Regions from separate parts of the Rhizobium sp. Root1204 genome, predicted to be linked through region 1. Evidence: predicted binding sites of a transcription regulator. Region 1 holds the regulator's gene; each other region holds the start of a gene.

Evidence for each region. The regulator LexA, encoded in region 1, represses DNA repair genes until DNA is damaged. The targets are predictions, from matches to a motif close to TGTTCNNNNTGTGTTCNG.
Region 2: the regulator LexA is predicted to act here: its motif matches at 3,430-3,447, upstream of parE (DNA topoisomerase IV subunit B).
Region 3: the regulator LexA is predicted to act here: its motif matches at 2,515-2,532, upstream of ASC96_RS02185 (2'-5' RNA ligase family protein).

Annotation. Positions count from the first base shown of each region.
Region 1 is NZ_LMCZ01000034.1:394,498-400,844, reverse strand. Features, by position in the region: gene ASC96_RS23225 (TetR family transcriptional regulator) at 26-631, opposite strand; gene ASC96_RS23220 (SDR family oxidoreductase) at 708-1,622, shown strand; tRNA gene ASC96_RS23215 (tRNA-Asn) at 1,696-1,770, opposite strand; gene ASC96_RS34095 (hypothetical protein) at 1,992-2,270, shown strand; gene ASC96_RS23205 (hypothetical protein) at 2,330-2,650, opposite strand; gene lexA (transcriptional repressor LexA) at 2,914-3,624, shown strand; tRNA gene ASC96_RS23195 (tRNA-Cys) at 4,752-4,825, shown strand; gene ASC96_RS23190 (hypothetical protein) at 4,899-5,117, opposite strand; gene ASC96_RS23185 (hypothetical protein) at 5,469-5,951, opposite strand; gene ASC96_RS23180 (hypothetical protein) at 6,092-6,347, shown strand, end outside.
Region 2 is NZ_LMCZ01000034.1:64,276-70,622, forward strand. Features, by position in the region: gene ASC96_RS21475 (hypothetical protein) at 1-319, opposite strand, end outside; gene ASC96_RS21480 (GNAT family N-acetyltransferase) at 540-1,028, shown strand; gene parE (DNA topoisomerase IV subunit B) at 1,134-3,212, opposite strand; gene ASC96_RS21490 (phospholipase) at 3,454-4,338, shown strand; gene ASC96_RS21495 (UbiA family prenyltransferase) at 4,465-5,907, shown strand; gene ASC96_RS21500 (FAD-binding oxidoreductase) at 5,904-6,347, shown strand, end outside.
Region 3 is NZ_LMCZ01000001.1:450,379-456,725, forward strand. Features, by position in the region: gene ASC96_RS02175 (ArsC family reductase) at 1-166, opposite strand, end outside; gene ASC96_RS02180 (succinylglutamate desuccinylase/aspartoacylase family protein) at 486-1,544, opposite strand; gene ASC96_RS02185 (2'-5' RNA ligase family protein) at 1,811-2,431, opposite strand; gene ASC96_RS02190 (methylated-DNA--[protein]-cysteine S-methyltransferase) at 2,684-3,181, shown strand; gene ASC96_RS02195 (methylated-DNA--[protein]-cysteine S-methyltransferase) at 3,241-3,804, shown strand; gene ASC96_RS02200 (hypothetical protein) at 3,969-4,895, shown strand; gene ASC96_RS34220 (LysR substrate-binding domain-containing protein) at 5,006-5,920, opposite strand; gene ASC96_RS02210 (agmatine deiminase family protein) at 6,039-6,347, shown strand, end outside.

The DNA.
Region 1 (6,347 bases):
CACCGGACAGAAAATGTCCAAGTTTTTACGCGAAATCTCGCTTGCCGGCGACGGCCGGCGAGGGGCGAGGTGAATGGCCGAGTTCGGCGAGAAATTCCTGAAGCTGCGATTCGACATAAGGCACGACCGGACCATTCGCCTCAAATCCCCACCAGAGCAGTGAGCCCTGCCATTGAGCAAGCATCAGCCGTGCGGTCACCTCCGGGCGGTTGGCATTCGTAAAACACGCGCTGAGGGCCCCGACCAGCGTTCGCCCCCAGGCTGCACCCCGAGCTCGCAGTTGGGGATCCCGAAAGTCCTCTCGCAACAAACGCAGGCCGTCGGCATAGACGGCAGCGCTGTCACCATAATTTCCCGACAGAGCGGCGAGCAAAGTAACGGCACCTTGCGGTGTCCTAGGGATTGCTTCGCACAGTTGGATCGTCTCGGCGTCCAGCTGGTCCCAGGCATGCAGCAACGCCTGACGCAGCATCGCTGCCTTGGTCGAAAAACGTTGCACCAGTGTTGAGCCGGACAGGCCGCTTGCCTTGGATACAGCGGCAAACGTCGCCGCCTCCGGTCCCTCTGCGTGGATCAGCGTCAGCACCAGATCAAGCAGGTGCTCGTCGGATAACGTGCGTGGCCGCGGCATTATTTTCCCCTTGCGTTCATTTTATTTATGAACGAACGTTCGGTTATTATCAATTCTAAACGAGGAGGACAATACCGTGGTAAGCAACCTGCAAGGGAAAATCGCACTTGTGGCCGGCGGGACGCGTGGTGCTGGCCGTGGCATCGCCGTGGAACTGGGGGCAGCGGGCGCAACCGTCTACGTGACCGGCCGCACGACACGAACCCGGCAATCGGACTATGGCCGCCCGGAAACGATCGAAGAAACCGCTGAACTTGTGACACAGGCTGGTGGTAAAGGCATTGCCGTGCGGGTGGATCATCTCATCCACGCCGAAGTCGAGGCGCTGATCGCCCGCGTCCGCCGCGACGAAAAGCGGCTCGATATCCTCGTCAACGATATCTGGGGCGGCGAGTATTTGACCGAATGGAACAAGCCGGTCTGGGAACACTCGCTTGAAAATGGCCTGAAACTCTTGCGGTTGGCGATCGATACCCATCTGGTCACCGCCCATTACGCATTGCCATTGATGATCGAGAATCCTGGTGGCTTGCTGGTCGAGATGACCGATGGCACGGCGCAATACAATGCCACCCACTACCGGCTCAGCCCGTTCTACGATCTCGCCAAGACCAGTGTCATTCGCATGGCGTGGGCACACGCGCAGGATCTGGCGCCGCATGCAGCGACATCGGTGGCAATCTCTCCAGGCTGGATGCGTTCTGAAATGATGCTCGACATCTTTGGTGTGCGCGAGGAAAACTGGGTGGAGGCGATAAAGGCCCAGCCGCATTTCGTGATTTCCGAAACCCCACGCTTTACCGGCCGCGCCGTTTCATCCCTGGCTGCGGATCCGGAGCGGGGACGCCTCAACGGGCAATCGACCTCAAGCGGCGATCTCGCCAAGATTTACGGCTTTACCGATCTCGACGGATCGCGGCCGGACTGCTGGCGCTACATGACCGAGGTGCAGGATGCCGGAAAACCGGCGGACGCGAGCGGTTACCGGTAGAACATGAAGGCGGGCGCAGAGGGTACGCCAGAAACCAAAAAGGCCTTGCTTTTTCAGCAAGGCCTTTGGAAATTGGCTCCCCGGGCCGGATTCGAACCGGCGACCTGTCGATTAACAGTCGAATGCTCTACCGCTGAGCTACCAGGGATAATCTGCGGCGGTGTGTGCTGCAGAAGTGAGGCTGCTAATACAAATGCTTTTCCGATTTGCCAAGCGGTTTTTCAAAAAAAATGCACAATCTTGTCTGATTGTGGACAACTCCCCATGTGAGAGTTGAAAGCGCTCCGTTGATTTGCCGGGGATAAACCCGCAGGATTGCAGCGTTCGCAGGCGATGGCGGGTGGCCGGACATTTGGCAGGTGGAATTTGATGGCAGAACAGCGGAAAACAAAAAAATTCGGCATCGATGCCCGCGCCCACGAACTCATCATCGGCACGTGGCGTATGCGGCTGCCGCAATCGCGCCTTTTGCGCATTTCCATCGGTGCCGCGCTGATCTTTGGCGGTATTTTGGGTTTTCTCCCGGTTCTCGGTTTCTGGATGATTCCCCTTGGTCTTCTCGTCCTGTCGCACGACCTTGCCTTCGTCCGGCGAAAGAGGCGGCGGCTTTCGGTCTGGTGGGCGCGCAAATGGCCTGCTTCCAGCTAGGAAGCTGGACGTAAGCCCTTCTCCCGATTCGGCAGAGGCTTGCGCCGGATCCGATCCGCTTATCCGCCTGAGCCTGTCTGTGGCGTCGGGTCCTTGTCCGCAGGTGCCATTTGCGCCGGATCGACCGGAGTTTCCTGCGTGGCCGGAGCGCCATTGTTCGGGGCAGGCAGCTTTTCCTCAACCTTGGTCGCAGCGTCGTTGTCTGTGCTTTCGCCAAACACTTCCGCACCGGCCCAGGCGAGCATTGCAAGGACCACGCCGCAGATGAGTACCATCAGCACCGGCCGGCCCAAAAAGCCTTGACGGGCCTGCACGCCGCTCAATTCCACGGTTTTCTGCATATCGGCATCGGAAGCGCGCTCATCGGTGTATTTCGCCATCAAAGCCTCCTCGGACGGCATCCGGAGCAGGCCGTCCATCGCATTGTTTCGAGATAAACCGAAACGGTACCGGCGGCGCAAAGGTTCCAACAGATAGCTTCCCGCGATGAATGGCAGGCGGAATGCTGAGTGGAAAGGAGCCGCTATGCAGCACGATTTTCTGTTGCGTTGAAAACACTCACGAATTTTAGGGACTTGCGGAACACATATGGAACAGATAGTGTTCGTTCTTGATTTGTTTCTAGATTCTGGAGTGATCGTTCATGCTGACCCGCAAGCAACAGGAACTGCTTCTGTTCATTCACGAAAGAATGAAGGAATCGGGCGTACCGCCATCGTTCGACGAGATGAAGGATGCACTGGATCTTGCGTCGAAATCCGGCATTCATCGGCTGATTACAGCGCTTGAGGAGCGAGGCTTCATCCGGCGTCTGCCCAACCGGGCGAGGGCGCTGGAAGTGATCAAGTTACCAGAAGCCTATACCACGAGCCTTCAGCCAAAGCGCGGCTTTTCACCGAGCGTCATCCAGGGCAGTCTTGGTACACAACCGGCACCTGCCGCACCCGTCAAGGCCGCCGCAAACAACGATACCGTCTCCATACCTGTCATGGGCAGGATCGCCGCCGGCGTACCGATCTCCGCGATTCAGAACAATACGCATGATATTTCCGTGCCGCTCGAGATGGTTGGGACCGGTGAGCACTACGCACTTGAAGTGCGCGGTGATTCGATGATCGAGGCGGGCATTCTCGACGGCGACACGGTCATCATCCGCAATACGAACAGTGCCAGCCCCGGTGAAATCATCGTCGCCCTGGTTGATGACGAGGAAGCGACATTGAAGCGGTTTCGCCGCAAAGGCGCCTCGATCGCGCTGGAAGCCGCCAACCCTGCATATGAGACGCGGATTTTTGGACCGGACCGGGTCAAGATACAGGGAAAACTCGTCGGGCTGATCCGCCGTTATCATTGATCTGATATCACTTCAGCTATGGCAGCTTAAAGGAGTGGGGAAGATTGCGTGATTTGTAGACATGGCTGCAAACCTGTCACCGTCCGGCGCGACGATAGTTTTGCCCCCTGAAAGATAATGCCTTAGCGACCTCATGAACCGACCGGAGCACTCTAAATCATGAGTAGCGGCGGAAATAAGGGACATGATTTTTCCTTCAATACGCCCGATTAACGGGCTGTAAGCCTATGAATTTTCAATGCGGCTTGCGCATCGGCAAATGTTGCCGTTCCCCTATCGCACCCTATTTTTGGAACCTATTTAGTAGGATTTCGTTGACCTATCGGCTCTATTCGTGGACGGAACCCAGGAGGCCAATGTGAGAACCGTTTTTACAAAAGTTTTGGTCGTGGCATTGATGGCCACAGTCATTTCGACTGTTCAGGCACCAGCATCGTTGGCCCAATCCTTGGACATATACATCGGACGCGACAGTCCCGCAGTTGAATACAGAGACCGGCGATACAATAATGAGTATCGTCCGCGCAGCAATTGCAGTGAACGGCAGGCAATCCGCCGTGCCTATCAGTACGGAATGCGTGATCCCGGCATCCGCTCGATAAACCGGCGCCTTGTTGTCGTTGACGGCATTGGACGCCGTGGCGAATACACTGTCTTGAAACTTGCAAACCGCCAGGGTTGCCCGCGCGTCAATTGAGACGTGGACAGATAATGCGGATCGCTCCAGCCAAGAGCTGAACGATTGGCATCGTTAGGGAAAAGGGCCGGCTGCTGCAACGGCCCGCGTTGGCAAGGCGTTAGAAACAGTGCCGTTTCGCTAAGGGCTTTGGCGCTTCATCAATCGAACAGCCGACGGCAGCACTTGCGCACCAATTCACGAATCCGTCGCCCGTCACCTTCGTGAGAATGCGCCCGGCAACAGGGCAGGGACGTGGCGCTTTGACCGGGACGCCGCAATCTCGTTTTCGGCTCCTCGCACACCGGCTTGTTCATCCCCAAAGCTGTGGAAGAAGGGTTCGGAAACGGCATCTCAGAAATGACCAAGAACGTTTTTCAGAAATACCCTCTTGCGATTTGTCTAGGATCATTCTAAACCGCCGCCACAGTTCGACTATTTGAACTGGTGAGGCCTCGTGGCGGAGTGGTGACGCAGAGGACTGCAAATCCTTGCACCCCGGTTCAATTCCGGGCGAGGCCTCCAAACCTTTCTTGCTCCACCAGTAAGACCTTGAAATCAATCGAAAATATAGCGGGTGTGGCAGTCGGTTCCTATTTCACCCCTCCGTCCCGTCCTTGCTTTCGAGCAATTTCGTGCCCATCCCATCACAGTTGATCTTCGATACGGCCTGTCTGGCCAGCCGCGCATGGTCTGCGTTGCGCGTGTAGATCTTGGATGTCTTCCCGTCCTTCCAGCCGAACATCGCTTCCAGCATATAGTCGGTGGCTTCGTTGTGCGCCTGATCAGTTGCCAGCCCCTTGCCTGGCTGAACCATGCGGACACTCTGTTTCCAAGTCCCTTCACTGTGAAAGCTTTGTCGAACTCAGTCCGCACATTGGTGAGCCCGGTGACAGGGTGCAACTCCATCACGGCTTCAAGGATCGGGTGAATGGCAATCTCGATATCCACCGGCGTCCGGTTGCGGTTCTTGAATAGCCGCAGCTTGAGAATATCGCCACACCGATGCTGCGGGCCGATAACAGCCAAGTCCGATACGCGAAAGCCGGTCTGCATTAACAGCGACAGCGCCAGTACGGCTTTCGACTTCTGGCCGTGGTGATCGATGAACTTGCCGATCTCGTCGGGCGCGATGGTGTGGTGCCCGTCGCTATAGGCGCGGAATGGTTCAACGAGCCGAGCGATGTTCGGCACCACGGGCTTGCCATCCTTCTTCGTGTCGAAGACACGGCGCATCGTCAGCCACAAAGGGCACCTCTTTCTTGCGATCCCGCAGGACCTCTAAATTTTCCACATCCATTTTTGACACCGGCATGTCGGCAAATAGCCTGCCGTCTTTTTCGCTCAACGGTTCCAGCCACATCGCCTCCATGATATTCCGCCGGCGATCCTGCGTGGACTTGTCGAGCGTGGTGAAAGCGTTGCTGCACATGTATTCCACGCAGAGCCGGAAGCTGTTTGGCTTCACGATGAAGGACAGAGCTTTCGGAATATCGACACGCGCCATCACGGGCTGGGCGGTCTTGCAGGCCTTCCAGTATTCAATGGAAAATTGCTCGCTCTGAATATCATCCGGAAGTCGGCATATCCGCTTTCCATCGATGCGCAGGTAATAGCGCATCGTGCCGTGACGGCTCTTGTTCTTCTCCACATAGCAGATCGATATTGGCCACGTCCGTCATGCAGACGCCCGCCAGTCTTCACCGTCGTCAGCGTCTTCCCCTCGCTTCGCTTCACCGGACGGACGCGTGCATCGTGAAACGGTTCCCACTGATGGTAGGTTACGCCTTCGTGCGCGATCCCCACAGCTTCTATACGCTTTCCGACTGCGACGGAGTTTCGGCTATCCTTGGTGTGGCCGGTTGCCCGCTGCGCATCCTAGCTACAGACATCGAGAACATCCGCGCCGCCGAGGCGGCCGAACTGGAATCAATGGAACGGCGACCGGCCCGCCGGATCGAAAAGGAAAACCAGGCTGGCCCTAAACTCACCCGGAAAGAAGCTCGCGACGTTTTCCCGAAAAACCACCGCGTCGTCGTCAATGGCG
Region 2 (6,347 bases), 330 kb from region 1:
GCAAGCTAGGCTGTTTCTGTTCGGTCGTGGGTGGTGTCGGGACGGCATCCTTCGTAACGGCATGCGCCTGATCGAGAGCAGGCTGCGTTGCGGGCACAGGCGCGGGATCCTTGGCGTCTGCCATCGTGTTGCCGGATGTTTCGCAGACCGCGACGATCACCGGATAATTGGCGTTGGAGAATTTCGGCAATTGTTTCTGTGATTCCGCATCGCAGACGGCAATGCTCTGCCACGTGCCGCTGACGGTCGAGACGTAGTGGCACTGGCTGACGCTATCGTCGCAGCCGAGAATTGTCATGACGATCAGGGCAGGAACCATCGTGGATATCTCTCCAATTCGGTGAAAAATCGTTCTGTAAGGAGCGATTCTGACTTCGCTGAACTAAGGGCCCGTTTGCTCCGGAAGTAAGGCAAAGTGGGGAAGGCTTGGAAACAATTTGTTTCTGCCGGTTGCTCTGAGTGAGGTTAGCCGCCGTACATGGCCAGATTTTCCGTCTGTCGTTTTCACTACCGTACTTTTAGGATTGACTGGAAACGGGATGAATCGATCTGCGAAGGAACAACGCCAAGTGACTCTGACCATTGAAAAAGAATCGCCGCGCCAGCCGGGCGTCCAGAACTTGCTTGATCAATCCGATGCCTACGCGCAATCGCTTTATCCGGCCGAAAGCAATCACCTTGTCGATGTCTCGACGCTGGAAAAACCGTCCGTCTCCTTTTTCGTCGCCCGCCATGAGGGAGAGGTCGTCGGCTGTTGTGCGCTGGTGGATGCTGGTGATGGCAGCGCCGAGATCAAGCGCATGTTCGTCGATCCGCAGGCACGTGGCCTGAAGATCGGCCGCAAGCTGCTCGAGCATCTCGAAGGCCATGGCCGCGGCGCCGGACTGTCGGCCATCCGGCTTGAGACCGGCATCTATCAGCCGGAGGCGATCGGCCTCTACAAGACCGCCGGCTATGTCGAGATTGGACCGTTCGGTTCCTATCAACCGGACCCGTTCAGCCTGTTCATGGAAAAGGCCATCGCCTGACGCAGAGCGAGGTTACTTCAGGGAAAACCGTTTCCGCTCCGTGAGTTGGAGCGGAAAGCTGAATCAATTCCACAATGTGTTGAATCGATCTGCGAAGGCTTTGAGCTAGATATCCAGGTTGTCGGCAAACACGGCACGTTCCTGGATGAAGCGGAAGCGGGCATCGGCCTTGGTGCCCATCAGGTTGTCGACGGCTTCGCGCGTGCCTTCGAAATCCACCTCGTCGATGGCGACTTTCAAGAGCGTGCGCTTGGAAGGATCCATCGTGGTTTCCTTCAACTGCGCCGGCATCATTTCGCCAAGACCCTTGAAGCGGCCGATCTCGATCTTGCCGCGGCCATTGAATTCCGTCTCGACCAGTTCCACCCGATGCGCGTCGTCGCGGGCGTAGAGCGTCTTTGCCCCTTGGGTGATGCGGTAAAGCGGCGGTACGGCCAGATAGAGATGTCCGCCGCGAACGAGTTCCGGCATTTCCTGATAAAAGAACGTGATCAGCAGCGAGGCGATGTGGGCACCGTCGACGTCGGCATCGGTCATGACGATGACGCGCTCATAGCGCAGGTCTTCCTCACGGTACTTGCTGCGCGTGCCGCAGCCGAGCGCCTGGACGAGATCGCTGATCTGCTGGTTGGCGCCGAGTTTTTCGCGGCCAGCACTGGCAACGTTGAGGATTTTTCCGCGCAAAGGCAGGATCGCCTGGTTGGAGCGGTTGCGCGCCTGTTTTGCCGAGCCACCAGCCGAATCGCCTTCGACAATGAAAAGTTCGGCCCCTTCGGCCGAATTCTGCGAGCAGTCGGCAAGCTTGCCCGGCAGGCGCAGCTTGCGCACCGCCGATTTGCGGGTGACTTCCTTTTCCTTGCGGCGGCGCACACGCTCGTCGGCGCGCTCGATGACCCATTCCAGCAGCTTGTGGGCTTCTTGCGGGTTATCGGCAAGGAAATGGTCGAAGGGATCGCGAAGCGCGTTCTCGACGATGCGCTGCGCTTCGACGGTCGCCAGCTTGTCCTTGGTCTGGCCGACGAATTCCGGTTCGCGGATGAACACCGACAGCATACCGGCGGCCGAGATCATCACGTCTTCGGTGGTCACAATCGCCGCGCGCTTGTTCTGCGTCAGTTCCGCATAGGCTTTGAGGCCCTTGGTGAGCGCGATGCGGAAGCCGGCTTCGTGCGTGCCGCCTTCCGGTGTCGGAATGGTGTTGCAATAGGAATGTACGATGCTGTCGCCACCATACCAGGTGACGGCCCATTCGAGCGCGCCATGGCCGCCGGTCTTTTCGGTCTTGCCGGCAAAGATTTCGCGGGTGACGGTGAATTCCTTGCCCATCGTTGCCTGCAGGTAATCCTTCAGGCCTCCGGGGAAGTGGAACACCGCCTTGTCCGGCGTATCCGTACCTTCGATCAGCGAGGGATCGCAGGACCAGCGGATTTCGACGCCGCCGAACAGATAGGCCTTCGACCGCGCCATGCGGAACAGCCGGGCGGGATCGAATTTGGCATGCGATCCGAAGATCTCCGGATCCGGATGGAACTTGACCTTCGTGCCGCGCCGGTTCTGCACGTCGCCCAGTTCTTCGAGCCCGCCTTGCGGAATGCCGCGCGAAAAGCGCTGACGATAGAGTTTGCGATTACGGGCAACCTCAACTTCGAGAATGTCCGACAGCGCGTTGACGACCGAGACGCCGACGCCGTGCAGACCACCGGAGGTCTCGTAGACCTTGCTGTCGAATTTGCCGCCCGCATGCAGGATGGTCATGATCACTTCGAGCGTCGACTTGCCCGGAAATTTCGGATGGTTCTCGACCGGAATACCACGGCCGTTATCGGTCACCGACAGGCAGCCTTCGGCGTCGAGATGGACGTCGATGAAATTGGCGTGTCCGGCAACAGCTTCGTCCATCGAGTTGTCGATGACTTCGGCAAACAGATGGTGCAGAGCCTTTTCGTCGGTGCCGCCGATATACATGCCGGGACGGCGGCGCACAGGTTCCAGCCCCTCCAGCACCTCGATTGCCGAGGCGTTGTAATCGCCGGCATCGGCCTTCAGCGCCGCCGGGGTACTGCTGCGCTGTTCCGCCACCGGCGCGGCGGCGGGCGTGGCAACAACCGGCTTTGGCACGACGGGATCCGTCGCAGGCTTCGGTACCAGGGGCATTGCTGAAAAGAGATCGTTGCTGTCGGTCATAGTCTGTTTTGATGTCTTTCCGTGGTGGCGGCTTCAGGCCCGGCCCAAGGTTCGGACTGAGCCGTCAGGAATGTCTGCACGAATCGCTGGAATTCTGCCAAATTCCCAGCGCGAGAGCGACCAGGCCAGCCCAATCACTCAGCCGCGCGCGTCAACACGCCGATCGTGCCTTCAATAGCCCCAACTGTTGCTTTGCGGAAGGTCCGATGGCAAGGCTTGGATCAAAAGAGGAACATTCCGGATGCACCTGTCCACAACTCATTTGACCTTTCGTGCCTTTTTTGCCGCAATCGTCATGGCCGCCCTGGTTTTGCCGGCACAGGCCGCGCCGCTGAAGCCCTTTAAGGACGAGCTGTTTTCCTATGGAACGGTGCTGGAAACGGAGGATGGCGGCGATTACCGCGTCGTCGATTACGACAAGATGCGCGATATCCACGCTCGTGACACCGAGCCGGAACGCCGGGTAAGGCGAACCTATGTGTCGCTCGGCGTCAAGAGCGCGCAGGTCAACGAGACGCTCGATCTCGCCACCCGGCCGCTGGATGTGCTGCGGGTGGGTGCTGCGAGGGGCGCGACATTCACCGTCATCTTCATCCATGGCCGAGGCGGCGACCGGCGGCTCGGCGCCAATGACTGGTCGTTCGGCGGCAATTTCAACCGGCTAAAGAACCTCGCTGTCGAAAATGGCGGCGTCTACTATGCCCCGAGCATGCGCTCCTTCGATGATGCGGGCGTCGCCGATGTCGCTGGATTGATTGCCTATGCCCGGCAGCAATCCCCTGGCCGACCGGTCGTGCTCTCATGCGCCTCGATGGGCAGTTTCATCTGCTGGGGCCTCACCCGCAATCCGCAGGCTGTTGCAGACCTCAAGGGCATGATGATCATGGGCGGTCCCTCTGATGCGGCTTTCAGCAAGAGTGCCGCCTACAAGAAGAAACTGCCGATATTCTTCAGCCATGGCGGCGCCGATACTGTCTATCCCGTGTCCGGCCAGATCGCGTTCTACCGCTCGCTGAGGAAAGCGAACTATCCCGCCCGCATCGTCCTTTTCCAGACAGGGTCGCACGGCACCCCCGTCCGTATGACGGACTGGCGCGATGCACTGAACTGGATCGGGCTGGATTGAAACACCGAATATATCCGGGATTCATTAACCAACGCAGCAGTTTGAAACCTTAAGGCGAGCGCTGTTTGCACTTTCGAAAGCTGAACATGGGACTGTCCCGGGTATATTTTATCGGGGTTTGATCTTATGGATGCTCGGACAGAAACGCGGCATATTCCGCTATGCGTCGATCTTGACGGCACATTGCTTGCTGCCGACACGCTCTGGGAGGGCGTGGCGATCATTCTGTTGCGCAATCCGCTGATGCTATTTGCAGTTCTTATCTGGATGACGAAGGGCAAGGCGCGGCTGAAATACGAGGTTGCCGCACGCTCCGGACGCCAGGCGGCCGACTGGCCCTATCGCGAGGCGGTGCTCAAGCGTCTGGCGCGCGAGCGCGAAACCGGCCGGCAGGTCATTCTGGTCACCGGTGCCGCCGAAAGCGTGGCGCTTGGGGTTGCAGCTCATACCGGCGCTTTTTCCTCCGTCCTGCACAGCACCACGGACGTCAACCTCACCAGCCGCCGCAAGCGGGAAAAACTGATCGAACAGTTCGGCGAGGGCGGTTTCGACTATATGGGCAACAGCCGCGATGACGTGCCGGTGTTTGATGCCGCCCGCAAGGCGATTGTCGTGGCGCCGGATGCCGCCGCCGAAAAATGGCGCCGGGCACATGATGCCGAAAAGCTCGATCTCGGCAAGGCGAGCCCGTTGGCAGCCCTGAAATCGATCCGCGTGCATCAATGGGCAAAGAATGTGCTGATCGGCGTTCCGATGGTCCTCAACCACGACATCTTGCACATGGATGCGGTGGTCAACGTCATCCTGGCGTTCTTCGCCTTCAGCTTCCTTGCCTCTGCTGTCTATGTGGTCAACGATCTGTCGGATCTCACCAGCGACCGCCGTCATCCGAAGAAGCGCAACCGGCCGCTGGCAAGCGGCCAGATGTCGGTGCCGATGGGGCTGATGATAGCGCTGTGCCTGCTCCTTGCCTCGCTCTCGCTGACGGCTGTGCTGCCGTACGATTTCGCCCTCGTACTCGGTTTTTATGCCTTGGCGACGACTGCCTACACGTTTGTGCTCAAGCGCAAGCTCTTGGTCGATGTCTTCACACTGGCCGGGCTCTATACAGTTCGCATCATCGCCGGTGCTGCTGCCACAGGCACGGATCTGTCCTTCTGGCTCCTGTCGTTCTCGATCTTCTTTTTCCTCAGCCTGGCGCTGGTCAAGCGCTATGTCGAGCTCGATGAATATGACGGCCGCGACGGCAACCAGGTGCCGGGGCGCGGCTATATGGCGGTCGATTTCGAAATGGTCGGACAGGCCGGTGTTTCTTCGGCCTTTGCCTCTGCACTGGTTCTGGCGCTCTATATTCACAGCAAGGAAATGCAGGAAATGTACAGGCTGGATTGGGCGCTGTGGCCGCTCTGCCCGCTGGTGCTCTATATGCTGCTGCGCATCTGGATGCTGGCCCGCCGCGGCATGCTGCATGAGGATCCTGTGGTGTTCATCATGCGCGACTGGCGCAGCCTCGTCACCATGGCGCTCGGCGCCATGTTTGTGCTCGCCGGTGCTTTGGGAACGCCATGACCCCCGCCGAATTTGACAGCTGGGGCCGGATCGATTGCCGCGCCCGGCAGTCCGTATCGCCCGATGCCTATGAGAACCTGCGTGAAACTGCGGCGCCCGGCGCTTTCCTGCCATTCGGCAACGGCCGGTCCTATGGCGACAGTTGCCATAACGACGCGGGCAGGCTGATCGAGAGCCGGGTACGCACCCGCATCCTCGGTTTCGATCCGGGAACCGGCATCATTTCCTGCGATGCCGGCGTCACGCTTCGCTCCATTCTCGAAACAGCGATCCCGCACCGGTTTTTCTTGCCGGTGACGCCGGGAACCGCGTCGGTCACGGTTGCAGGGGCCGTCGCCAATGATGTGCACGGCAAGAACCATCACGCCCGCGGTACTTTCGGCAAGCATGTGCTTGGCCTGACATTGTTGCGGTCGAGCGGCGAGGTACTGACCTGCTCG
Region 3 (6,347 bases), on a different contig from region 1:
GCACCGTTTCCCAGCCCAAGGCTGCCGTCCAGCGCTCAAGCGCCTCGCGAGAAATACCGGACGCCTTGTAATCGTGGAAATCATAGGCGATCCCTTGAGCGTCCAGCCAGGTACGCGCCTTCTTCATCGTGTCGCAGTTTTTGATGCCGTAAATGGTCACGCTCATGCACTTTTCCTCATTGCAGGCCCTCATTGCAGGCAAGCGGGATAGCATGAAGATACCCGGCTGAGAATATCTTCATCCGGACGCATCAGCCCGCCTTCACGCCGATCCGCTACGGCAGAGCGGCGACGGTTCTGACGGCGTGGCTGGCGCCCGCGCGCGCCACCTTTCACCGGCTTTTCGTAGAGCGCAGCCTGCGGATTTGGGGAAAGCACGGCAGTTCAGTCCATCGAGAAGCAGTGACAACCGCCAGCGGTGCGGCGATTGTCCATCCATAAGCTCAGGCAACATGTTGCCACGCCATCAGAGATCACCGGCGCGGTTAGGCCTCAAGCGCACCGGGCTTACGCACTGCCTTCGTCTGCTCGTCACAGGCGATTTTCATCAGGTTGTCGCGCCGGCGTGCGAAGCGCTGCGAGGTGCGCGTCGCGACCAGGCCGGCCTGGGGCGCGTGAATATCGATCGAGCCTCCTTCCATGCCCGGCGCCGTGACGATCGTCGCCAGCAGATCACCGGCAGCGACGGTATCGCCGATGGTGCGGTGAAACAGCACGGCACCGGCCTGCGGCGCACGGATCATCTCGATATTGTCGAGCGGCGTCACCTTGCCCTTGTAAGGCTCAAGCGCTGCGACAGTGCCGCCAACTGCGCCGCGAGCGGCTAGAAAGCGCCAGAGCCCGTCCGCATCCTTGCGGGCCGTGTCCGGATAGACATCGCGCGTGCCGCGAAGCTCGACCGTGACCGCCAGACGGCCGGGCAGCCGCTTTGCCTTCTCGGCAGTTTCATGCTTCCAGGCATAACCGACAGCCTCCTCGAAGGCGCTGCTTTCGCCATCGGCCAGAAACACGGCTTCCATATCAAGCGCCGATGCCAGATCGGCGGCTTCCGGCCAGAACGCCTCATCGACATAGGTATATTGCACGGACTCATCGTCGCAATGCAGATCGAGCATGAGGTCGGCGCCGAGCGCCATATGCAGCAATTGACGCTTCAGCTGCTCGACTGCCGGATAACGATCGAGATCCTCGATCAGCGTCTCGCGCTCTCCAATGAGGATCAGCGGAAACTCGCGGTTGAAATTGGTGCGCGACCCCAGATCGAAACGGCCCTGCAGATCGCCGAAATGCGATTGCGCGGTGCCGATCGGATTGGCCTGCGGGACGATCGTGATGTCGCTGAGGATCGTGCCGTCGGCATCCGCCTGACGCAACTTTTCGCACAGGAAATGCAGAAGTGCCGTGCCCGGAAGCTCGTTGGCATGCAAGGCTGCCTGGATATAGATTTTCGGCGCCTTAGCATCGCGACCTTTAAAGCGGATCACCGGCAGCCGCCACTCGGCGCCAGGCGTATCTCCCTTGATGACGATTTCAGAAATGTCCATGAATACCCTCCCGTTTGCAATTTCAGCGGCTTATGCGGCTTCCGGCCGACAGGTGCAAGACGCCAAAAATTGCAGCGTGTCCGGCGGCACGGCATCATGACCACAGCCGTCGCCGTGATCGCTGAAACGCCATCGCGGCGAGCCTCCGCAGCCCCGTTGCGTGCGAGGCTTCACAAAGAGACGGTTCATTTCCCTTTAGAAAGGCGAACAAAACAGGACAAGCGCTTGACCTGCCGCCCGGCAGGCCAAGTTTGGTGAAAGAAGCCTCAACCCAGCAGCGGCCAGCGATCGAGATATTCATATTCGCTCTTGCCGATGAGACTGCGGATGAGCACGAACTCGCGCGCAATCCAGCGGACGGGCTCTGCCAGCAAATGTTCCGGCACCGGCGTTTCATCATAAAGCACCGTCATATGCGGCATGAAGCGCGGATTGTAGGTGAAAGTCAGACCGACCGCCCACATTTCCTTGGCGAGTTGGACGTGCAGGTCCATCATTTCCTCGCTGCGGATCGCATTCGCCAGAACGACAGCCTTGGCGCTGGTAAAATGCATGGCACGATCGAAATTCACCTCGAAAGGCGCTGCTTTGACGGTGGCCATCGCCGCGGAGACAGCAAAGACGATATCGTCCGGGAAGTCCGGATAGTTGCCGATGCCATTCAGCGAGACATGCATCAGTTCATGCGGGCGGGGAGTTTTCGACAAGCCATAGCGCTGCGCAATGTCCCTTCCTGTCTCGACGGCCTGCAATGCAACCTCCCGTTCCGGCACAAGGGCCAAGAACAGGTTGCTTTTTCCAAGCTCGCCTGCCTGTCTCTGGCGGGTCTTCGCCGCCGCGGCGCCGCCGCCATGACCGAATGAAAATGACTTCTGTTCACTGCGCACAACTTCATTTCCGGCTCTTCCAAGCATGGCAGACCTCATCTCTTTTTGGATGTCGCTACTATACGCGAGTCGAATTCAAGATCAAGAACAAAACAGGAACATTGTGAATTTATTCCCACACGCCGTTAAGGGATGCGGGCCGGCGTTGCACCAATTTGACCCTGCAGCATCAGCGGCAACATCACCTTCGAGAGGCCATTCCAGAGCAAGAAACGGGTGGCGGAATGATGAAAACTGCGGGAAACTGCGACCATGACCTATGTGCATAAAATCATCGCATCCCCCGTCGGCAAACTTGAGCTTGTTGCGCGGGGTGACGGCTTGGCTGCCATCCTCTGGGAGAAGGATGACCCAAAGCGCGTGCGGCTGGGCGAAAGACAGGAACGCCCGGATCATCCTGTTCTGCTTGAAACCGAACGGCAGTTGGACGAATATTTCGCAGGCGCCCGAAGGGACTTTACCGTCCCGCTTGATCTGGCCGGCACCGGCTTTCAGAAAGCAGCCTGGCACGCACTGTTGACGATCCCGTTCGGCGAAACCCGGACCTATGCCGAGATCGCCAGGCAGATCGGTCATCCGACGGCATACCGGGCGATGGGAGCGGCCAATGGCAGAAATCCGGTGTCGATCATCGTACCCTGCCACCGCGCCATCGGATCGGATGGCCAGCTGCATGGCTTTGCCGGCGGACTGGATGCCAAGCGATATCTGCTTGCACTGGAGCGCAACAGACTGAACGCGGCGGCCTGACGGACGACCGCGTATTTTTGCCCCTGCTGCCTTGCGCGGGGAATAGAAGGAGTGGAACGATGGCAGAGAAAGCACAAACCTATCACGTCTTCAAAACGGCCGGCGGCTACTGCGGCATTGCCTGGAACGATATCGGCGTCACCCGGTTCCAATTACCGGCGCAAAGCGCCGAAGCCACCGAGCGCAACGTGCTGCGCCGGGTGCCAGGTGCCGAAGCGGGCGAACCGACGCCCGCTATCAACGAGGTCATCGCCGCCGTCCGGCGGTATTTTGACGGCGAGACCATCGATTTCTCGGATGTCGCCGTCGATCTGGATGGCCAGGACGAATTTTTCCGGCAGATCTACCATGCGCTGCGCCGCGTCGGTTGGGGCCATACGACCACCTATGGCAGCATCGCCAAGGAACTCGGCGCCGGGCCGCAGGCCGCCCGCGATGTCGGTCAGGCGATGGCCAGGAACCCGGTGCCCTTGATTATCCCGTGTCACCGCGTACTTGCCGCCGGCGGCAAGGTCGGCGGGTTCTCCGCACCCGGCGGCGCCACCTCCAAAGTCCGCATGCTGGAACTGGAAGGGGTCCATACCGGCGCGCCGGAGCCGGCGCAGCAATCGTTGCTGCTGTAAACAGCCGCGGTTTGTGCAACGGTAGCAATCACGGCAATAATCGGAAGGCATGGATCGCAATCCGGCCGCCGATTGCCCAGAAGGAACGCGCTTCCTTCTTCGGAACCCATTGACAATTTTGCGAAATTTGCCCTTCTTGTTGTGTCTCGCAGAACGTGGAGACAATCATGCATATTCCTTATGCCGGTTCCGGCCCCTATTGCTACGCCAACTCTTTCGCCATGATGTTCGGCGCCAATGCGCCATCCATCGGCGTCGTTGAATTCGCCACGAGCAGCGCTTTTGGCATGCAGTTGGTTGGTGGCACGCTTCCCTTTTTCGATCCTTACGGCTGGACGCCGGAAGCAAGTTTCAACGATGCCCTGGCCGCGTTGGGCTGGCGGTCGGAAATGCTGCGTAATGACGACCCACAAGCCGCGCTTCTTGCGCTGAGCACGGCCCTTGCTGATGGGCCGGTCTGGATCGGACCTGTCGAGATGGGTTACCTCAGCCACCAGCCGGGAATGACAGGCCCTATCGGCGCAGACCATTACCTCATCGTGGCCGAGATCGATGATCACTCGGTTCTGATGCACGATCCGCAAGGCTATCCCTATGCCCGGCTTCCCATCAGCCTGTTTCTCAAAGCCTGGCAAGCTGAAACCGTCGACTATGCATCGCCGTTCACCATGCGCTCCGGTTTTCGCCAGATAGAGCGAAAGTCCGAGCGTGACATCATCCTGTCGGCCATGCCGGCCGCGAGACGGTGGCTGGCGATGGAAAACGCCGTTCATGTCCCTCCTGGAACCATTGGTAACGGCGAGGCGGCGGAAGCGCTTGCTGAAGTCATCGAGCGAGGCATGGATGATGACCTGCGCGGTCATCTCATCCACTTCGCGGTGCGCGTCGGATCACGGCGGGCTGCGGATGCAGCCACATGCATGATCAAGGCCGGCTACGACCGCGCCGCACAAATCCTCGACCGGCAGGCACGCCTCATCGGCGCCCTGCAATATCCCCTCGTCATACGCGACGATGCGACAGCAGCCGCCGGTCTTCGATCGCTGGCCCCGACTTATGGCGACCTGCTGCATGTACTAAGTTCGCGGTAGAACGGCACCCCCGGACGCCCGCAAGTCCGCTTCATCCAGGCAAAAACCGGCAGAGGCCTGCGCTGTTGTCACCCGGCTGCTCTATCACCGTAAAAGCCGGGTGAACGCATCTACGGTTCGGAGCGGTCAGCCTCTGCAACCAGCCAATCCCAGAGCTCCGTTACCACCGGGTGCCGCAGATTGCGCGGATGAGCCGCCAGCATGAAAGGTTTGGCCGAGGTCATTCCCCGGTCACCAAGGAGTACAAGCTCGCCCTTCGCCAGCCGCTCCGATGCGAGGTTGATGCTGCCGAGGCAGACGCCGAAACCGCGCGCGGCGGCATCGAGCATGATGCCGGAATCGGAGAAATTGAGACCCGTGACGAGTGCGCCACCATCAAGCCCTCCGGCCAGAAACCATTTCTGCCAGTCGTCCTCCGTCTCGTCATGCAGCATCGGAAAGTCGAGGAACGTCTGCCCATCCGGATTAGCAGGCATCGTGGCTCTGAGGGAAGGCGCACACATCGGCCACAGTGTATCGGTGAACAGTACGGCCGACACCATGCCATCCCAGTTTCCGCGTCCATGCGTCACCAGAATGTCGATTTCGGATTCGGCGAGGTTCACCTCCTCCTCCGTAGTCACCAGCCATGGCTCCATATCCGGATGACTGGCCTTGAGCTTTGCCAGCCGCGGCATATACCAGCCGGCGGCAAAGGATGGCGGCATCGCCAGAACAACCGAACCGGGCTTTGTATAGAAGCCGAGCCTGCGGACACCCAACCGCAGTGTTTCCAATGTGGCAGCCACGGTATCGTGGAAATCCCGCCCGGCATCCGTCAGCTCGACGCGCCGGTTGAGGCGCAGGAAAAGCGGTTGTCCGAAATGCTCCTCCAGCGCCCGAACCTGATGACTGACCGCCGATTGCGTCATGTTCAGCTCTTGCGCCGCCAGCGAAAAACTGGACAGCCGCGCAGCGGCCTCAAAGCCGGCCATTGCCGCCATCGGCGGCAGGTTTCGATAGGGGTTCACATGAGATTTTTTCATCAAACACCTTAAAGATTCGCGTTTGCACGCGGATTGCACAGCTCTTAGATTTTGATTGCTCATGATGCGCTGCTGCAGCGTCCTTTACTGATGAGAAATTTTAATCCCGGGGTCAATGATGCAGAATGCCAATGGCACACCGAAACAGACTGGGTTCCGCATGCCGGCGGAATGGGAACATCATGAGCGCAGCTGGATGATGTGGCCGGCAAGAGCCGGGTTCTGGGACGACATCGCCGCCACCAGGCGCGACTATGCAGCGGTCGCCCATGCCATCCGCGCGTTTGAACCGGTTACCATGGCTGTACGGCCAGAGGATGCGGCGGAGGCCCGTTCGATGCTGGGCGGCGATATTGCGCTGGCGATCACCGCGATCGACGATTCCTGGGCGCGCGACGCTGGTCCGTGCTTTCTCGTCGATGACCAC